4 regions of the Shinella sp. S4-D37 genome follow, and region 1 is predicted to be linked to each of the others. Evidence: predicted binding sites of a transcription regulator. Region 1 holds the regulator's gene; each other region holds the start of a gene.
The links. Region 1 encodes PhoB, which activates phosphate uptake and scavenging genes when phosphate is short. Its sites were predicted from a motif close to TGTCATNNANCTGTCAT; they were not measured.

Region 1 (3,205 bases):
GGGAAAACTCCGAAATCGATTCGCCCGGATTCCAGCGACTCTTGTCACAGAGTCCCCCGGTCTCTAGGTTAAGGACCAATTACTAGACTGCATGCGGCGGAACTAGTCAGCAAGAGAGTTAGGGCGCTCAGGTTCCGGACCCGTCCGGAGCACGACGAGGGATTCCCGCATCCTGGGCGCCGAGCGGAGACGAAAACATGAACTGGACAGACGAGCGCGTTGAGAAACTCAAGAAGCTCTGGAGCGAGGGCCTGAGCGCGAGCCAGATCGCGGCGCAGCTCGGCGGCGTCAGCCGCAACGCCGTCATCGGCAAGGTGCACCGGCTGAACCTGCCCGGCCGCGCCAAGGCCGGCGGCACCCAGGCCGCGGCCCGCCCGAAGCGTCCGGCCCCGGCGACGCCGCGCCCGTCGACCTTCGCAGCCCGCCCCGTCGCCGCCCGCGCCGTCGTCCGTCCCACCGGCAACACCATTGCCAAGGAAGAGATCGACGTCGATTTCGAAGCCCAGGTCGAAACCCTTCCGGTTCCGGCCAACGGCAACAACGTGGTCGTGCCGATGTCGCGGCGGCTGGAGCTGACCCAACTCACCGAGCGCACCTGCAAGTGGCCGATCGGCGACCCGCTCAACGACGACTTCCATTTCTGCGGCAACGAGTCCCCGGACAACTCGCCCTACTGCACCTACCACCAGCGCCTCGCCTACCAGCCCTCGGCCGAACGCCGCCGGATGCGGTAGGTTTTCCACGGCAGAACATGCGATGCGGGCCCGGAAGGGCCTGTTTTCGTTTGGGACGCGGGATGAGGGGCGGACGGCACCCCGGAACGCAAACAGGCCCCTGAGGGCCCATTTCCGTCCTTGGGAGGAATCCCGTTCGCTCAGGCTTCCAGCGAATAACCGGCGCCGCGGACCGTACGGATGACGTCCTGCATGTTGGCGAAGTTGAGCGCCTTGCGCAGGCGCCCGACATGCACGTCGACGGTGCGCTCGTCGACATAGATGTCGTGCCCCCAGACGCCGTCGAGAAGCTGCGAGCGCGAGAAGACGCGGCCAGGCGAAGTCATCAGGAACTCCAGCAGGCGGAACTCCGTCGGACCGAGGCGGACCTCGCGGGTGCGGCGATGGACCCGATGGGTCTCGCGGTCGAGTTCGATATCGCCGCAGCGCAGCACGGTCGAAACCACCTCGGGCTTGGCCCGGCGCAGCATCGCCCTGACGCGGGCGACGAGTTCCGGCGTCGAGAAGGGCTTTACGACATAGTCGTCCGCGCCGGTGGCAAGGCCGCGCACCCGCTCGCTCTCCTCGCCGCGCGCCGTCAGCATGATGATCGGCAGGCGCTCGGTTTCCGGGCGCTGGCGCAGGCGCCGGCACAGTTCGATGCCGGAGACGCCCGGAAGCATCCAGTCGAGGATGAGGAGGTCCGGCATGCGCTCCTGCAGGCGCATCTCGGCCTCGTCACCGGAGAGGATCGTATCGACCTCGAAACCTTCCGCTTCCAGATTGTAGCGGAGGAGGACGCTAAGCGCCTCCTCGTCTTCCACGACGGCAATTCTGGGCACCATGAAGCTGAACCCTACTCTGTTTACTCGGACGCGTCGGCAACGCCGGCCGCGACAACGGAGGTCGAGGTGTCGTCCTTCGGACGCTCGCCCTCCGGCTGCGAGCCGGTCGCCATGTAGTAGATGGTTTCGGCGATGTTGGTCGCGTGGTCGCCGATACGCTCGATGTTCTTGGCGCAGAACAGGAGATGCGTGCAGGGCGTGATGTTACGCGGGTCTTCCATCATATAGGTCAGGAGTTCGCGGAACAGCGAGGTGTAGATCGCGTCGATCTCATCGTCACGCTCGCGGATGGCTTTCGCCTTCTCGATCGAGCGGGTGGCGTAGACGTCGAGCACTTCCTTCAGCTGCATCAGCGCCAGTTCGGCAAGATGCTCCAGGCCGCGGGTGAGCTTGCGGGGCATGCCCGAGCTCTGCACGGCGATGACGCGCTTGGCGGTGTTCTTGCCGAGGTCGCCGACACGCTCCAGCTCGGCGGCGATGCGGATCGCGCCCATGATCTCGCGCAGGTCCGCGGCCATCGGCTGGCGCTTGGCGATGGTGACGATCGCCTTGTCGTTGATCTGGCGTTCGGCCGTGTCGAGGATGACGTCCTCGGAGATGACCTTCTGGGCCAGCGCCGCATCCGTCGTGACGAGGGCGCGGACGGAATCGGCGACCATCTGCTCGGCGGTGCCGCCCATTTCGGAGATGCGGCGGGAGAGGTACTTCAGTTCTTCGTCGTAGATGGAGACGATATGGGTCGATGACATGGCTTTGTCCTTGATGCGCTCGGGTTCAGGTAAGACGGGGCGTCAGCCGAAGCGGCCCATGATGTAGTCCTGCGTGCGCTGGTCGTCCGGGTTGGTGAACATCTTGTCGGTGTCGTTCTCCTCCACGAGGTTGCCGAGGTGGAACATGGCGGTGCGCTGCGAAACGCGGGCCGCCTGCTGCATCGAGTGCGTCACGATGACGATGGTGAAGTTGGCGCGCAGCTCGTGGATCAGCTCCTCGACCTTGGCGGTGGCGATCGGGTCGAGCGCCGAGCAGGGCTCGTCCATCAGGATGACTTCCGGGCTGACCGCCACGGCGCGGGCGATGCACAGGCGCTGCTGCTGGCCGCCGGAAAGGCCGGTGCCGCCTTCCTGCAGGCGGTCCTTCACCTCGTTCCACAGACCCGCCTTCTGCAGGCTCTGCTCGACGATGGCGTCCATCTCGGCCTTGGTCTTGGCAAGGCCGTGGATGCGCGGGCCGTAGGCGACGTTCTCGTAGATCGACTTGGGGAACGGGTTCGGCTTCTGGAAGACCATGCCGACACGGGCGCGCAGCTCCACGACGTCGATCGCCGGATCGTAGATATCGTCCGTGTCGAGCGTGATGCGGCCGGTGACGCGGCAGCCGTCGATCGTGTCGTTCATGCGGTTCAGCGTGCGCAGGAACGTCGACTTGCCGCAGCCGGACGGGCCGATGAGCGCCGTCACGGTGTTTTCACGGACGTTCAGGTTGACGTCGTAGAGGGCGCGCTTGTCGCCGTAGTAGACCGACACGTCCTTGCCGATCATCTTGTAGGAAATGTCGTTCATTTTCTTGTCCAGCGCTTTCTCGACTGCTGCTTCTGACATCATGTTCATAGGATCGATCCTTCTACCAGCGCCGTTCGAAACGGCGGCG
Region 2 (3,205 bases), 1.6 Mb from region 1:
CACGGAGGCGGCCGCCCGGCTGATCAACGGGGCGAGCAGCCACGCGGCGCTGTGGATCGCCAAGTCCGACGATCCGGAGGACACCTCGAAGCGCGCCGTCAGGGGGTTCCGCACGCTGCTGGATGGGCTGCGCGTCAACGCCTGAGGGGCGCCTACGGCCCCGCCGGTGCCTCTTTCAGCTCGCAGGCATTCGTCCCGATCGTCATCGTGTTGCCGCGCCAGTCGATGGCGCCGCCGATCCAGGCGCGCAGCCAGATGGCCGGCATCATGACGTCCCGCACCATCATCGCCGGCACCGACCAGACGGAAAGCCGCCAGCCCTTGGCCAGGGCAAGGGCGGTCTCGGGAAGGTAGAGGCCGGCAAGCACGGCAAGCACGGCGGGCAGGAGCGGCATATCGTCCGTCAGCACCGCCGCGAGTATGAGAAGCAGCGGCGGGACGGCGCCGAGCAGGATTTCCGGCGTGAAGAAGGCGGGGAAGGTGACGCGGCGCAGGCGCGACCAGCGGCCCTGGCGCGACCAGACCTCCTGCCCGGAGCGCCGGCCGAGCGGCTGCTCGAAGGGCGAGGAGACGAGGTGCACCTTGAGGCCGAGCCGGCTGACGAGCTTGGTGGAGGCGGCGTCCTCGGCGATCTCGGCATTCAGCGCCTGGATGCCGCCATTGGCATCGAGCATCGGCTTGTACCAGAGCATGCTCTTGCCCTGCGCGAAACCGAGGCCGAGCGCCTCGCCGGCATATTGCCAGCGCGCCTGCTGGGTGTTGAGGAACATGCATTCCACCTCGGCCCAGAAGCCGTCCGGGCGCGAGCCGAGCGGCGTCGAGCAGACGAGGCCCGAATCGCTGCGCCAGCCGCCCATCAGGTGCCGGATATAGTTCGGCGGCATCAGGACGTTCGAATCGGCGAGCACCACCCAGTCGTGCCGCGCCGCCTGCCAGCCCTTGACGCAATTGTTGAGCTTCGGATTGGCGCCGATGCGGTCGTCGCCGACGAGGATGCGCGCGGCGACATGCGGATGGGCGGCGGCCGTCGCCTCGATCAGCGGCACGATGGGGTCGCCGCAATGGGCGACGCAGAACAGAAGCTCGTAGTCCGGCCAGGTGAGGCGGAAGGCGCGCTCCAGCGTCTCGGCGGAAAAATTCTCGATGCCGCGCACGGGGATGACGACGGAGACGGGCGGCGTTTCCTCGATCTCGGGCGGCGCCGCATCCGTCGGCTTCAGCCGCCGGCCGGCGATGAGGATGCTGAGGAGATTGGTGGCGACGAGGGCGCCCGAGGCAAGGGCCAGGGCCTGAGCCGTATCCATTCACGCGTACTCCGCTGGGCGCCGGATCGCGGCCGCCGGGGTGCATTCACGCGGGAAGAGACACCATTGTCGCATGACAGGCGAATGACGGGCGGGTTGGATGGGTTTTGGCGGCGCGCGGTATGGGAAGGAACCGTCGCCACATCCCCTTCTCCCCGGCGGGGAGAAGGGAGGAAAGGCGATCTCGAACTCCAGACGGCATCGCCCTGCCGTCTCAGGGCTACGCCAGGAAGTCGGCGGTGGTGGTGACCTTGCCGTAGCCGAATTCCAGCGCCGACATGATGGTGGCGTGGACCTGGGCGGCGGGGACGCGCGAATCGCCGAAGGCCTTGTCGCGCGTGGCGCAGGCATCGTGCACCACCGTGAGATTGTAGCCGAGGTCGGCGGCGGCGCGCGCCGTCGCGTCGATGCACACGTCGCTCATCGCGCCGACGACCACCACATCCTCGATGCCGCCCGCCCGCAGCGTCTCGTCGAGCGCCGTCTCGCGGAAGGAATTCGGGTAGTTCTTGACGATGACCGTGTCGTCCTCTCGCGGCGTGACGGCCGGGATCGGCTGGATGCCCTCGGTGCCCGGCGCGAAGAGCGGCGAGGCGGCGTCCGTGGCAATGTGGTGGACATGGACGATCCGGTCGCCCCGGCCACGCCCGGCCTCGACGATGCGCGCGGCATTGGCGGCGGCGGCATCGATGCCGGTCAGCGCGAAGCTGCCGGAGGAAAGATAGTCCTTCTGGAGGTCGACGATGATGATGGCGCGCTTGCTCATGGCGGCTCCCTTGCGTTCGCGATTGATGCGGGGGGGGGTTCCGCCGCCGGACGCGATTTCGCAACGGCGAATTTGCCGCGGCGGCGTCAGGCCGGCCGGCCGCGGAAGGCGAAGAGGTCGGCATCCGCATCGGCATGGCCGGCGATCTCGGCCGCGACGATCTCGGCGGCGATCTGGCTGAAGGTGATGCCGTTGCCGCCGAAGCCCATGACGGCGAAGACGTTTTCGAGGCCCGGCACGCGGCCGATCAGCGGCAGGCCGGTGCGGGTGGTGCCGAAGGGGGCGGCCCAGACATGGTCCGGCTCGGGCAGGGCAAGGCCGAGCACGGCCTCGGCCTTGCGGCGGATGGCCGCCGCCTTCTTCCGCAGCTTCGTCGCGGAGGCGTAGGCCTCGGCGCTGTCCTCGTCCTCGCCGCCGACGATCAGTCGCCCGTCGCGCGTGCGGCGGAGATAGAGGTAGGGATCGGCTCCCTCCCAGACGATGCAGTCCTTCAGCCAGTGCGGCAGCGGGGTGCCGGGCGGCGTCGCGAGCGCCCAGGTGGAGACGATGGCGTGCTCCCTGTCGGCGACGGCCTCCAGGAATTCGTAGCCCGAGCAGAACACGGCATGGCCGGCAGACAGGATCCGGCCGTCGGAAGTCGCCAGGAAGACGCGGTCGCCCGTCGCGCGCAGGTCGGTGATTTCGAGCGGGCTGGCAAGCTCCACGCCGCGCGCCATCGCCGCGCGCAGGATGCCGGCCGCCATCTGGGCCGGGTTCGCCGCGGCGGAGATATCGCTGAGGATGGCGCCGGTGCGCTGGATGGAAAAGCGTTCGGCAAGGGTGGCGGCGTCCAGATAATCGGCCGCGATGCCGGCGGCGCGGCGGGCCTCGACCTCGGCCGCAAGGGCCCTGTGGCCATAGACGTCGCCGGCGAGGAACAGCGTCTGCTTGCGCGCGAAGCCGCAGGACAGGCCGAGATCGGCGACGGTCTCGCTGAGGCGCTCGACGGCGCGGGCCGAGCGCTGCCAGGCGCGGCGGGCTTTTGGCGCGCCGATCATCTGCGAGAGCCGGGAGAGGGGGATGTCGATCTCGTGCTGGATCATCGCGGTGCTGGCAAGCGTGCTGCCGTGCACGGGGACGCGCCGGTCGACGACGA
Region 3 (3,205 bases), 1.3 Mb from region 1:
CAGATCCGCGTCTTCCTCGGCTATCTCGCGCTCTTCGCCGTCGCGGCGAGCGTGTTCCAGCGGCTGGAGAACGGCGTCAACTTCCACGAGGCGCTGGCCCATTCCTTCTTCACCGTGGCATCCATCCTGTCGACGACGGGCTTTGCCAGCGACGACTATACGCAATGGGGCCATTTCATCGTGGCGCTCGCCTTCGTCGCCACCTTCATGGGCGGCTGTTCGGGCTCGACGTCCGGGGGCCTCAAGGCCTATCGCCTGATCATCCTGTTCAATTTCATCCGCACCGGCCTCTACCGGCTGATCTATCCGGACGGCATCCATGCCGTGCGCTACGGCTCCATGACCGTCGACGCCGATTTCCAGCGCAGCGTCTTCCTGTTCTTCATCACCTATGTCGCGATCTCGGCGCTCGGGGCGATCCTGCTCGGCCTGATGGGCTACGACGTCCTGACGGCGATCTCGGCCGCTGCCACCTCGCTGTCGAATGTCGGCCCCGGCGTCACGCAGGCGATCGGGCCGGCCGGCACCTTCGCCGGTTTCCACGACGCGGCGCTCTACGTGCTCTCCCTCCTGATGCTGCTCGGCCGTCTCGAAATCCTGACCGTGCTCGTCATCCTGACCCCGCTCTTCTGGAAGAGCTGATTGCGGGCGACGCGGACGGCGTTCTTGACTGTTGCCATGCTTCTTCGCATCCTGCCGACCAACCGGCTGGAGGAAGACGGAATGTTCGTGTCGAAGTCCCTGTTGCGAATGGCCTTTATCGCCGCGCTCGCGCCCACGTTCGCCCTTGCCGGCCCGCTTGCGGACGCGGCCAGGAAGGCGGAGGAGCAGGCGGCTGCCGGCGACACGGTCGGCGCGCACACCACGATCCGCGACGCCTTCGGCGCCTTCGCCGCCACGCTGCCCTTCTCGATCGGCAAGGCCGTGTTCGTCTCGGCGGCGCCGGAAGGCTACGGCATGTATGCGGTGCGGCCGGAGGCAAGCTTCAAGGCCGGCGAGGCGCTGATCTCCTATGTCGAGCCGGTCGGCCTCACCTGGCGGCCGGCCGACGGCGGACTGCTCGAATCGCATTTCACCGTCGACCTGGAACTGCTCGACCCGAAGGGCACGGTGCTGGCCGAGCAGAAGGCCTTCGGCTCCTTCGACTTCAAGGGCAGCGTGCGCAACCAGGAGGTCTTCGCCAAGCTGACGCTCAATCTCAGCGGCCCGCCGGCCGGCGACTATGTGCTGCGCTATCGCTTCCGCGATGCGGCAAGCGGGGCGGTCGCGATCAGCGAGCAGCCCTTCAAGATCGTTCCCTGAGCGGGCCGCGGCCCGTTTACCGCAACTGCAACAGAATTGTGACAAGCGCGAATCAGCGCTTTTCAGCGGATAGGCGGTCAATTATGACAGCGGCATGACAACCCCAGCCACGTAAGGGGCACCCATGCTTTCGCTGTTTCGCAAACTCATGCCGCGCGAGGATCGTTTCTTCGATCTCTTCGAGCAACATTCCCGCACCGTCGTCGGCGCCGCCGAGGCGCTCCAGGCGCTCCTTGCCGGCGGGCCGGAGATGGAAAGACACTGCAACCGCATCGTCGAACTGGAAGACAAGGCCGACGACATCACGCGGGAAGTGCTGCTCGCCGTGCGCCGCAGCTTCATCACCCCCTTCGACCGCGGCGACATCAAGGACCTGATCCAGTCGATGGACGACGCCATCGACATGATGCACAAGACGGTCAAGACCATCCGCCTCTACGAGCAGACGAGCTTCCAGCCCGGCATGCAGGAGATGGGCGAGGTCATCGTCAAGGCCGCCCATCTCGTCGCCGAGGCCATTCCGCTGCTCGACAAGGTGGGCGTGCATGCCGGCCGCCTCAGCGCGATCGCCGAGGAGGTCACCCGCGTCGAGGGCCGCTCGGACGAATTGCACGACCAGGGCCTGAAGGACCTCTTCCGGCAATATGGCAAGACCGACCCGATGGCCTATATCATCGGCAGCGAGATCTATGGCGAACTGGAGAAGGTCGTCGACCGTTTCGAGGACGTCGCCAATGAAATCAGCGGTATCGTGATCGAGAACGTCTGATGGACGCCTCCCTCGCCTTCCCGCTGCTCGTCGGCCTCGTCGGCATCGCGCTGCTGTTCGATTTCCTGAACGGCCTGCACGATGCGGCGAACTCGATCGCCACGATCGTCTCGACGCGCGTGCTGCGCCCGCAATATGCCGTCATGTGGGCGGCTTTCTTCAATTTCATCGCCTTCCTGTTCTTCGGCCTGCATGTCGCCGAGACGCTCGGCAAGGGCATCATCGATCCCGGCATCGTCAGCCCGCTCGTCATCTTCGCGGCGCTGATGGGCGCGATCATCTGGAACGTCGTCACCTGGATCTTCGGCATCCCCTCCTCCTCCTCGCACGCCCTCATCGGCGGCCTGGTGGGCGCGGGCCTTGCCAAGGCGGGCTTCGACGCCGTCGTGTGGGGCGGCCTCATCAAGACGGCGAGCGCCATCTTCCTGTCGCCCGCCTTCGGCTTCCTGCTCGCGCTGATCCTCGTGCTCGTCGTCTCCTGGCTCTTCGTGCGCCAGACGCCGTTTGCCGTCGACCGCACCTTCCGCGTCATGCAGTTCGTCTCGGCCTCGCTCTATTCGCTCGGCCACGGCGGCAACGACGCGCAGAAGACCATGGGCATCATCGCCGTGCTGCTCTATTCGCAGGGCTATCTCGGCGGGGAGTTTTATGTCCCCTTCTGGGTGGTCATCACCTGCCAGGCGGCCATGGCGCTCGGCACGCTGATGGGTGGCTGGCGCATCGTGCACACGATGGGCTCCAAGATCACCCGCCTCAATCCGATGCAGGGCTTCTGCGCGGAAACCGGCGGGGCGATCACCCTCTTCGCCGCCACCTGGCTCGGCATCCCGGTCTCCACCACGCACACGATCACCGGCGCGATCATCGGCGTCGGCGCCGCGCGGCGCGTCACGGCCGTGCGCTGGGGCATCGCCGGCAACATCGTCGTCGCCTGGATCGTCACGCTGCCGTCCGCCGCCGCGATCTCCGCCCTCTTCTACCTCGTCATCGACGCCATCGCCGGTTGAGGTGACCGCAAACGGAAACGGCGGAAGCGCTGCCGCTTCCGCCGTTTTTCGTCACGTCGTCTCAAGCCGGCTCAGAAGAGGTCCGGCACATGCTTGACCGCGTGGACCGCGTGGCCGTGGTCCTGCG
Region 4 (3,205 bases), 1.7 Mb from region 1:
ATCATGGACCAGAGATCGAAGCGCCGCCGCAGCTGGACGGCGAAGAGGAAGAACACCACCTCGGCCAGCACGCCGGCGCTCCACAGGATGCCGACATCGACGCCGCTGAACCCCATCTTCTGCCAGTAGATCGCCGAGAAGGCGAACAGCATGGCGTGGCTCGCATTGACCAGCGAGACGCCGACCAGCATGAACTGCACGTCCGCCTGCCGCAGCGTGCTCTTCGTCGGCATGGTGGCGATCGCCGCGATGGGCGACGGGCGGCGCGGCTTGCCGATCTTCGGCGCGATCACCGCGCCGAGCACGGTCAGAACGAAGCCGGCGGCCATGGCCGGCAGCACCATGGCCCCGCCGTAGAGCCCGGCGAGCCACCCGCCGATCATCGTCGCGACGATGAAGGCGAGCGAGCCCCAGAGCCGCATCCTGCCGTAGTCGAAATTCCAGCGCCGCACGCCCGACAGCATGATCGCCTCGGTGATCGGCACATAGGGCGAATAGACGGCGCCCTGCAGCGCATAGAGCAGCAGCACCGGCCAGAAGGACCCGGTCGCAAACAGGGCGAGCGCCGTTAGAAGCGACAGGAGCCCCGACCAGAGCAGCACGATCGAGCGCTCGCCGAGCCGGTCCGCGATGATGCCGGCCACCGGCGCGGTGAAGACGCGCACGAACATCGGCACGGCAAGGACGATGCCGATCTGGAAATCGCTCATCGACAGCGTTTCCAGCCAGACCGGAAAGAACGGCAGCGCGATGCCGTTGACCATCATCGGCGCGCAGAAGACGAGGGCGATGCGCGCGGCGAAGAACGGCGGCGCGCCGGCGGTCACGGTAAAACCGGAGGGGGCATTCATGGATGGGGAACCTGATTGGAACGCCCACCGCTCTAGCATGACGATGTACGTACGCCAATCCGCTATTTCTGCCCGCCGCCGGCTTACGCCGCCTCCGGCGTGCGGACCCCGATCGCCGGCATCTGGCGCGAGACCGGAACCACCTCGGCGGGCGCCGCCGCCAGCTTCTGCCAGGTGATCAGCTCCATCTCGCCGTCGTGATGCTCAGCGATCGCCGTGCAGCTTTCCACCCAGTCGCCGCTGTTGATGTAGCGGATGCCGTCGATCTCGGTGATGACGGCGTGGTGGATATGGCCGCAGATCACGCCGTCGGCGTCGTGGCGCCGCGCCTCCTCGACGACCACCTTCTGGAATTCGCCGATGAAGTTCACCGCCGTCTTGACCTGCTGCTTGGCCCAGGAGGAGAACGACCAGTACGGCAGGCCGAGCCGGCGGCGGATGGCGGCGAAGACGACGTTGATGGCGATGGCCGCGTCATAGGCCCAGTCGCCGAGATAGGCGACGACGCGGGCATGGCGCACGACGACGTCGAACTCGTCGCCGTGCAGCACGAGATAGCGCTTGCCGTCGGCCGCCTCGTGGATGATGCGGTCGGCCACTTCCACGCCGCCGAAATGGGTGCCGGGGAACGCGCGCAGGAATTCGTCGTGGTTGCCGGGAATGTAGATGATGCGCGTGCCCTTGCGCGCCTTGCGCAGGAGTTTTTGCGTCACGTCGTTGAAGGCCTGCGGCCAGTACCAGTTGCGCTTCAGGCGCCAGCCGTCGACGATGTCGCCGACGAGCACGATGGTCTCGGCTTCGTGATGCCGCAGGAAATCGATCAGGAAATCCGCCTTGGCCGCCTTCGATCCCAGATGCACGTCCGAGATGAACAGCGTGCGGAAGTGGCGGACATTGGGGTCGGCAAGGGTCGCAGTCATGCGTCTTTACTCCGGGTGGCCGGCCGCCGCGGTGGTCGTCGGAAAGGGCGGCTTTCATCCCGTTGAAAACCAGACTCCTGTTTCAGATTGATGACACACCTATGCCTTTTTCGATGGCAAATAGGCATTGCACAGACCGCTGATTGCGGCTTTATGGAAGACTCGGAAAACTTCACGGCGCGGCGGTTTCGCAGAACGAAGGGTCGCAACGAAAACAGCATATGGCAGGGAGCATCATGAGCACGGGTGACAAATCGCGGACGCAGGACGGTCCGGCAAGCGGCGACATCGACCAGCAGGCCCTCTTCTTCCACCGCCACCCCCGTCCCGGCAAGCTCGAGATCAACCCGACCAAGCCGCTCGGCAACCAGCGCGACCTGGCGCTCGCCTATTCGCCCGGCGTCGCCGCGCCCTGCCTTGCCATCCGCGACGATCCCAACACCGCTGCCGACTACACCGCGCGCGCCAACCTCGTCGCCGTCGTCTCCAACGGCACGGCCGTGCTCGGCCTCGGCAATATCGGCCCCCTCGCCTCCAAGCCCGTGATGGAAGGCAAGGCGGTGCTCTTCAAGAAGTTCGCCGGCATCGACGTCTTCGACATCGAGATCGACGCGCCGACGGTCGACGAGATGGTCAATGTCGTCTCCGCGCTGGAGCCGACCTTCGGCGGCATCAACCTGGAAGACATCAAGGCGCCGGAATGCTTTGAAGTCGAGCGCCAGCTGCGCGAAAAGATGGACATCCCCGTCTTCCACGACGACCAGCACGGCACGGCGATCATCGTGGCCGCCGCGGTCCTCAACGGCCTGGAGCTCGCCGGCAAGGCGCTGTCGGAGGCCAAGATCGTCGCCTCGGGCGCAGGCGCGGCCGCGCTCGCCTGTCTCAACCAGCTCGTCTCGCTCGGCGCGCAGGTCGAGAACATCTGGGTGCACGACATCGAGGGCGTGGTCTACAAGGGCCGCGAGGCCCTGATGGACCAGTGGAAGAGCGTCTATGCGCAGGAGACGGACAAGCGCCAGCTCTCCGAGACCATCGACGGCGCGGACGTCTTCCTCGGCCTGTCGGCCGCCGGCGTGCTGAAGCCGGAACTGCTCGCCCGCATGGCGGAAAAGCCGCTGATCATGGCGCTCGCCAACCCGACGCCGGAGATCATGCCCGAGGAGGCGCGCGCCGCCCGCCCGGACGCGATGATCTGCACCGGCCGCTCGGACTTCCCCAACCAGGTCAACAACGTCCTCTGCTTCCCCTACATCTTCCGCGGCGCGCTCGATTGCGGCGCGCGCACGATCAACGAGGAGATGAAGATGGCCGCCGTGCGCGCCATCGCCTCTCTCGCGCGCGAGGAAGTCTCCGACGTCGCCGCCCGCGCCTATTCCGGCGACACGCCGAGCTTCGGCCCGAACTACCTGATCCCCTCGCCCTTCGACCAGCGCC

Region 2: AB3G45_RS15640 (ceramide glucosyltransferase) is a predicted target of PhoB. The motif match lies at 1,378-1,394, and genes of this name have one in related genera.
Region 3: AB3G45_RS17225 (DUF47 domain-containing protein) is a predicted target of PhoB. The motif match lies at 1,386-1,402, and genes of this name have one in related genera.
Region 4: AB3G45_RS15045 (UDP-2,3-diacylglucosamine diphosphatase) is a predicted target of PhoB. The motif match lies at 1,851-1,867, and genes of this name have one in related genera.

Annotation. Positions count from the first base shown of each region.
Region 1 covers NZ_JBFNXL010000005.1:3,300,590-3,303,794, forward strand. Annotated here, with positions in the region: gene AB3G45_RS23680 (GcrA family cell cycle regulator) at 198-734, shown strand; gene phoB (phosphate regulon transcriptional regulator PhoB) at 875-1,558, opposite strand; gene phoU (phosphate signaling complex protein PhoU) at 1,579-2,307, opposite strand; gene pstB (phosphate ABC transporter ATP-binding protein PstB) at 2,350-3,165, opposite strand; gene pstA (phosphate ABC transporter permease PstA) at 3,179-3,205, opposite strand, start outside.
Region 2 covers NZ_JBFNXL010000005.1:1,697,198-1,700,402, forward strand. Annotated here, with positions in the region: gene AB3G45_RS15635 (TetR/AcrR family transcriptional regulator) at 1-145, shown strand, start outside; gene AB3G45_RS15640 (ceramide glucosyltransferase) at 153-1,304, opposite strand; gene AB3G45_RS15645 (cysteine hydrolase family protein) at 1,525-2,070, opposite strand; gene AB3G45_RS15650 (NAD(P)/FAD-dependent oxidoreductase) at 2,157-3,205, opposite strand, start outside.
Region 3 covers NZ_JBFNXL010000005.1:2,009,014-2,012,218, forward strand. Annotated here, with positions in the region: gene AB3G45_RS17215 (TrkH family potassium uptake protein) at 1-642, shown strand, start outside; gene AB3G45_RS17220 (hypothetical protein) at 751-1,302, shown strand; gene AB3G45_RS17225 (DUF47 domain-containing protein) at 1,427-2,071, shown strand; gene AB3G45_RS17230 (anion permease) at 2,071-3,078, shown strand; gene AB3G45_RS17235 (hypothetical protein) at 3,150-3,205, opposite strand, start outside.
Region 4 covers NZ_JBFNXL010000005.1:1,574,477-1,577,681, reverse strand. Annotated here, with positions in the region: gene AB3G45_RS15050 (MFS transporter) at 1-851, opposite strand, end outside; gene AB3G45_RS15045 (UDP-2,3-diacylglucosamine diphosphatase) at 935-1,771, opposite strand; gene AB3G45_RS15040 (NADP-dependent malic enzyme) at 2,008-3,205, shown strand, end outside.